DNA from 2 places in the Streptomyces tremellae genome. Region 1 is predicted to be linked to the other one. Evidence: predicted binding sites of a transcription regulator. Region 1 holds the regulator's gene; the other holds the start of a gene.
The links. Region 1 encodes HrcA, which represses chaperone genes, less so after heat shock. Its sites were predicted from a motif close to TTNGCACTCNGNNNNNCNGAGTGCNAA; they were not measured.
Positions count from the first base shown of each region.

Region 2: groL (chaperonin GroEL) is a predicted target of HrcA. The motif match lies at 1,863-1,889, and genes of this name have one in related genera.

Region 1 covers NZ_BAABEP010000022.1:15,513-18,967, reverse strand. Annotated here, with positions in the region: gene dnaJ (molecular chaperone DnaJ) at 1-840, opposite strand, end outside; gene hrcA (heat-inducible transcriptional repressor HrcA) at 841-1,857, opposite strand; gene ABEA77_RS16920 (MBL fold metallo-hydrolase) at 2,166-2,918, shown strand; gene ABEA77_RS16915 (DUF3097 domain-containing protein) at 3,070-3,455, shown strand, end outside.
Region 2 covers NZ_BAABEP010000034.1:19,185-22,639, forward strand. Annotated here, with positions in the region: gene groL (chaperonin GroEL) at 114-1,739, opposite strand; gene ABEA77_RS21740 (cold-shock protein) at 2,076-2,279, opposite strand; gene ABEA77_RS21745 (ubiquitin-like small modifier protein 1) at 2,679-2,957, opposite strand; gene thrC (threonine synthase) at 3,016-3,455, opposite strand, start outside.

The sequences.
Region 1 (3,455 bases):
GCCGAGCGCGGCGGCCGTCATCGGGATCGTCACCGTGCAGTGCAGGTCGTCGCCGCGGCGCTGGAAGACGGAGTGCGGCAGCTCGCGGATCTCCACGAACAGGTCGCCCGCGGGGCCACCGCCCGGCCCGACCTCGCCCTCGCCCGCGAGCTGAATCTTGGTGCCGTCGTCGACGCCCGCGGGGATCTTGACCGTGAGCGTGCGGCGGGAGCGCACGCGGCCGTCGCCCGCGCACTCCGGGCACGGCGTCGGCACCACCGTGCCGAAGCCCTGGCACTGGGGGCACGGGCGGGAGGTCATGACCTGGCCGAGGAACGACCGCGTCACCTGCGAGACCTCGCCCCGGCCGCGGCACATGTCGCAGGTCTGGGCGGAGGTGCCGGGCGCGGCGCCCTCTCCGTTGCAGGTGGAGCAGACGACGGCCGTGTCGACCTGGATGTCCTTGGTGGTGCCGAAGGCCGCCTCGCTGAGCTCGACCTCCAGGCGGATCATGGCGTCCTGGCCGCGGCGGGTGCGCGAGCGGGGGCCGCGCTGGGACGCCGTACCGAAGAACGCGTCCATGATGTCGGAGAAGTTGCCGAAGCCGCCGGCCCCGAAGCCGCCGGCCCCCCCGCCGCCGTTGCTGGACAGCGGATCTCCGCCGAGGTCGTAGACCTGCTTCTTCTGCGGGTCGGAGAGCACCTCGTACGCGGCGTTGATCTCCTTGAAGCGCTCCTGCGTCTTCGGGTCCGGGTTGACGTCCGGGTGCAGCTCGCGGGCGAGCCTCCTGAACGCCTTCTTGATCTCGTCCTGGGACGCGTCGCGGCGCACGCCGAGAACGGCGTAGTAGTCCGTGGCCACTTACGACTCCGCCAGGATCTGTCCGACGTAACGTGCCACTGCGCGTACCGCTCCCATCGTTCCGGGGTAGTCCATGCGGGTCGGTCCGACCACGCCGAGTTTGGCGACTGCCTCGTCGCCCGAACCGTAGCCGACGGCTACGACAGATGTGGAAGTGAGGCCCTCGTGGGCGTTCTCGTGCCCGATGCGGACCGTCATTCCCGGCTGGCCCGCCTCGCCGAGGAGCTTGAGGAGCACCACGTGCTCCTCAAGCGCCTCAAGCACGGGCCTGATCATCATCGGGAAGTCGTGCCCGAAGCGGGTGAGGTTGGCGGTGCCGCCGATGAGCAGCCGCTCCTCGGTCTCCTCCACCAGGTTCTCCAGCAGGGTCGCGAGGACGGTGGAGACCGTGGGTCTGTCCTCCGCCTCGAACGACTCGGGCAGGTCCTGCACCAGGCGCGGCACGTCGGCGAAGCGGCGGCCCACCACCCGGCTGTTGAGCCGGGCCCGCAGGTCGGCGAGGGCGACCTCGCCGAACGGGGCGGGGCAGTCGATCATCCGCTGCTCGACCCGTCCGGTGTCGGTGATCAGCACGAGCATCAGCCGGGCCGGCGCCAGCGAGAGCAGTTCGACGTGGCGCACCGTGGACCGCGTCAGCGACGGGTACTGCACGACGGCGACCTGCCGGGTCAGCTGGGCGAGCAGCCGGACCGTGCGGCCGACGACGTCGTCGAGGTCGACGGCGCCCTCAAGGAAGTTCTGGATGGCCCGGCGCTCGGGCGAGGAGAGCGGTTTGACGCCCGCCAGCTTGTCCACGAACAGCCGGTACCCCTTGTCGGTGGGGATGCGGCCCGCGCTCGTGTGCGGCTGGGCGATGTAGCCCTCCTCTTCGAGTACGGCCATGTCGTTGCGGATCGTCGCGGGCGACACGCCGAGCCGGTGGCGCTCCGTGAGCGCCTTGGAGCCGACGGGCTCCTCCGTGCCGACGTAGTCCTGGACGATGGCGCGCAGCACTTCGAGTCTGCGTTCGCTGAGCACGGCGCACACCTCCAGCGGTCGTCGTTCGTCGTCCCTCGTCGCGCTCTGCGACCCCGTTTGGCACTCGCTCCACCCGAGTGCCAGCTCCTTCCGAGCCAGTGTACGGCCGGTGGGGGCGCGCGTAGCAAGGCAGTGTTCCACGTGATCGCGCCGCCGCGCGTGAGAGGTTGCGGGTACGGGCCGCGACCGCGCGCGGGTACCCGGGCGAAGACGGGGAAACGGGACAGGCGGCGGAGAAGATCCGCACGAGCCGCATGAACCGTAAGAACCGCAAGAACCATAAGAAGCGCAAGAGGCGGAGGCGTCGGATGGACGGGGAGCCGGGGGCGCCTGGCCCGGACGGCTGGCAGCGGCTCGCGCCCGGTGTGCACCGGTGCAGGCTGCCCGGCTGGGACTGCACGGTGGGGCTGGTGACGGGCGACGCCGGGGCGCTGCTCGTCGACGCGGGCGGCACGCCGCGGCAGGGGGCGGCGGTGCGGGACGCGGCGCTGCGGCTCGCCGACGGCGCGCCCGTGCGGCATCTCGCCCTGACCCACCCGCACTTCGACCATGTACTGGGCGCGGGCGCGTTCCCCGGCGCCGAGGTGGCGGGGGCCGCCGGCCTGGCGGAGGCGCTGGGCGGCGCGGCGGGCCGGGCCGCGCTGTACGCGGACGCCGTGCGCCACGGCGTGCCCGCGGCCGCCGCGCGGGCCGCGGTGGACGGCCTCGGGCCCGGCGCGCCGCGGGTGCGCGAGGTCGGGGAGGAGCCGTACGGACTCGACCTCGGCGGCGGCACGCGGGTCCTGCTCGTCGACGCGGGCCCCGGCCACACCGCCTGCGACCTGGCCGTGCTGGTACACCCCGCGGCCGGCCCCGCGGTGCTGTTCTGCGGCGACCTGGTGGAGGAGTCAGGGCCGCCGCAGGCGGGGCCCGACGCGGTGCCGGACCGCTGGCCGGCCGCGCTCGACGTCCTGCTCCGCCTGGGCGGCGAGGACGCGCTGTACGTGCCGGGGCACGGCGCGGTGGTGGACGCGGCGTTCGTACGGGCCCAGCGTGACGCGCCGGCGCGGGGCGGTGTGTGAACTCCCCAGGGGCGGACGGCAGCGCGCGGCGCAGGCGCAGGACCGGCGTCCGCGTGCCGGGGCCGGGCGCGGGTGGGGACGCGCACGGGCGGGTGGCAGCGCGCTGCTGCGGGACCGGGACATCGGGCGGTGATCGGCATAGGGTCGGGCCGTGCGGAGTTACAGCCCTGATCTGACGCCCCCGTGGAAGCGCTCCACGCCCGTGCCCGAGGTTCCAGCGGAGCCCGACCTCGTCGTGGAGGAGGTGTCGACCGGGTTCTGCGGCGCGGTGATCCGCTGCGAGAAGACCGCGCAGGGCCCCACGGTCACCCTGGAGGACCGCTTCGGCAAGCACCGGGTCTTCCCCATGGAGCCCGCGGCCTTCCTGCTGGAGGGCAAGCCGGTGACGCTGGTGCGCCCGGCGGCGGGCGCGGGCCGTAGGGCGCCCGCCACTACGGCCTCCGGCTCGGTCGCGGTGCCCGGCGCGCGGGCCCGGGTGGCGCGCGCGGGCCGCATCTATGTCGAGGGCCGGCACGACGCCGAGCTGGTCGAGAAGGT
Region 2 (3,455 bases), on a different contig from region 1:
CGGCAGCGGTCCGCGGAAGCGCCGGGGGAAAGCGCCGAGGGCGGCACCCCCTGGGAGTAGGGGATGCCGCCCTCGGAAGGAGCCGTGCAGGCTTCCGAACCTCGTGGCGAGGATCAGAAGTCCATGTCACCGCCCGGCATGCCGCCCGGCGCGCCCGCGGGGGCGGCCTTCTCCGGCTTGTCGGCGATGACGGCCTCGGTGGTGAGGAACAGGGCCGCGATGGAGGCCGCGTTCTGGAGCGCGGAGCGCGTCACCTTCGCCGGGTCGATGATGCCCTCGGCGATCATGTCGACGTACTCGCCGGTGGCCGCGTTCAGGCCGTGGCCGACGGTGAGGTTGCGCACCTTCTCCACCACGACGCCGCCCTCAAGGCCGCCGTTGACGGCGATCTGCTTCAGCGGGGCCTCCAGCGCGAGCTTGACGGCCTGCGCGCCCGTCGCCTCGTCGCCGTCCAGCTCCAGCTTCTCGAAGACGGAGGACGCCTGGAGCAGGGCCACGCCACCACCGGCGACGATGCCCTCCTCGACGGCGGCCTTCGCGTTGCGCACCGCGTCCTCGATGCGGTGCTTGCGCTCCTTGAGCTCGACCTCGGTGGCGGCACCGGCCTTGATGACGGCCACGCCGCCGGCCAGCTTCGCCAGGCGCTCCTGGAGCTTCTCGCGGTCGTAGTCCGAGTCGCTGTTCTCGATCTCGGCGCGGATCTGGTTGACACGGCCCGCGACCTGGTCGCTGTCGCCGGCGCCGTCCACGATGGTGGTCTCGTCCTTGGTGATGACGACCTTGCGCGCACGGCCCAGCAGGTCGAGGCCCGCGTTCTCCAGCTTGAGGCCGACCTCCTCGGAGATGACCGTGCCACCGGTGAGGATGGCGATGTCGCCGAGCATGGCCTTGCGGCGGTCGCCGAAGCCCGGGGCCTTGACGGCGACGGACTTGAAGGTGCCGCGGATCTTGTTGACGACCAGGGTCGAAAGGGCCTCGCCCTCGACGTCCTCGGCGATGATCAGCAGCGGCTTGCCCGACTGCATGACCTTCTCCAGCAGCGGAAGGAGGTCCTTCACGTTGCCGACCTTGGAGTTCACGATCAGGATGTAGGGGTCGTCCAGGGACGCCTCCATACGCTCCATGTCGGTGGCGAAGTACGCCGAGATGTAGCCCTTGTCGAAGCGCATGCCCTCGGTGAGCTCCAGCTCAAGACCGAAGGTCTGCGACTCCTCGACGGTGATGACGCCTTCCTTGCCGACCTTGTCCATGGCCTCGGCGATGAGCTCGCCGATCTGCGGGTCGGCGGCGGAGATGGAGGCGGTGGAGGCGATCTGCTCCTTCGTCTCGATGTCCTTCGCCTGCTCCAGCAGGGCGCCGGAGACGGCCTCGACGGCCTTCTCGATGCCGCGCTTGAGGGCCATCGGGTTCGCGCCCGCGGCCACGTTGCGCAGGCCCTCGCGGACCAGGGCCTGGGCGAGAACGGTCGCGGTGGTCGTGCCGTCGCCCGCGACGTCGTCCGTCTTCTTGGCGACTTCCTTGACCAGCTCGGCGCCGATCTTCTCGTACGGGTCCTCGAGCTCGATCTCCTTGGCGATGGAGACACCATCGTTGGTGATCGTGGGCGCGCCCCACTTCTTCTCAAGGACGACGTTGCGACCCTTGGGGCCAAGGGTGACCTTGACGGCGTCGGCGAGCTGGTTCATCCCGCGCTCCAGGCCGCGCCGTGCCTCCTCGTCGAACGCGATGATCTTGGCCATGTGAAGTGGTCCTCCCGGACTGGGGTGGATTGCTCCGGACCGCGCCCGTGCCCGCGACGGACGGCCAGTGCGCTGCCCGTTCCTTCCGGACTCGCGCCTCGGGCCTCACTGACCCGGTCCAAGTTGTCACTCTCACTAGTAGAGTGCTAACGCCAATGATTAGCACTCGACCCACCCGAGTGCAAGCCGCTCCGCGGTACGGGACCCCGCCGCCGGGGCGCGCGGGGTCCGCGCACCCCCTCGTCCGGCGCACGCCAGGGGCCCGCACCCCCGGTGTCTGCGGGGTGCGGGCCCCTCGGTTACGCTTGTGTGTGTTGCTGGCCGATCGCGCCGGGATCAGACGGCGAGCTTGACCATGTCCGCCTGCGGACCCTTCTGGCCCTGCGAGATCTCGAACTCAACTCGCTGACCTTCTTCAAGGGTGCGGTACCCGTCCATCTGGATCGCGCTGTAGTGGACGAAAACATCCGCACCACCGTCGACCGCGATGAAGCCGTAGCCCTTCTCCGCGTTGAACCACTTGACGGTGCCCTGAGCCATGCCTAACTCCCCTATTACTGGCCCCTGCACGGGACCGCACTTCGCGCCGGAACGCGTCGACCGCGGCTGAATGTATCTGCCCAACTGCCCTCTGCAACAGGTCAATCCGACGAGAATTCTGGGCATGACTGAAGACGCGAACCGGAAGCATGTTCGCGTTCTTGGGCAAGTCGGGCCGCGCAAAGCACACTTATTGCGCAATCAGTAACAAAACTTTGACCCGATGTTGTCGCGTTCCTGTGCGCGTGGGGTATGGCTCGGCACGTCGCGGATGGGCGGACCCGTGCTCGCATGAATCGTACCGCGCTCAACCATACGGAAAGGCCCCCACACGCCGGAGCGGTGGGGGCCTTTCGCGGCGACTGCCGCGCGGCGCCGGGCCGTTGGGCCCGCGGGCGGTCAGCAGCCGCCGGCGACCGCGGGGATGATCGAGACGCCCGCGCCGTCCGGCGTGGCCGTCTCAAGGCCCTGCTCGAAGCGGACGTCGTCGTCGTTCACGTACACGTTGACGAAGCGGCGCAGCTTGCCCTCGTCGTCCAGGACGCGCCCGCCGATGCCGGGGTGGTCCTTCTCCAGCGAGGCCAGGACCTCGGAGAGTGTGGCGCCTTCGGCCGGGACCTCGGCCTTGCCGCCGGTGTAGGTGCGGAGGATGGTGGGGATGCGGACGGTGACGCTCATGGGCGGGGTGCCTGCCTCTCGGGTGTCTCGGGGCTCGGGTACGGGGCGCGCGCGGCGGTCAGCTCGCCAGCCCGGCCGCGCGGAACGCGTCGAGGCTGGGCCGGATCGTCGCCGTGGGGCCGGTCGTCGGGGAGACCGCGTCCAGGGTCTTGAGGCCGTCGCCGGTGTTGAGCACGACCGTGGTCAGGGCCGGGTCGAGCCGCCCGTCCTCGATCAGCTTCCTGGTCACGCCGACGGTCACGCCACCCGCGGTCTCCGCGAAGATGCCCTCCGTGCGGGCCAGCAGCTTGATGGCGTCCACGACCTGCTCGTCGTTCACGTCCTCCACCGCGCCGCCGGTGCGGCGGGCGATGTCCAGCACGTACGGGCCGTCGGCCGGGTTGCCGATCGCCAGCGACTTGGCGATGGTGTTCGGCTTCTGCGGCCGCACCACGTCGTGGCCCGCCTTGAAGGCGGTGGAGACCGGCGAGCAGCCCTCGGCCTGCGCGCCGAAGATCT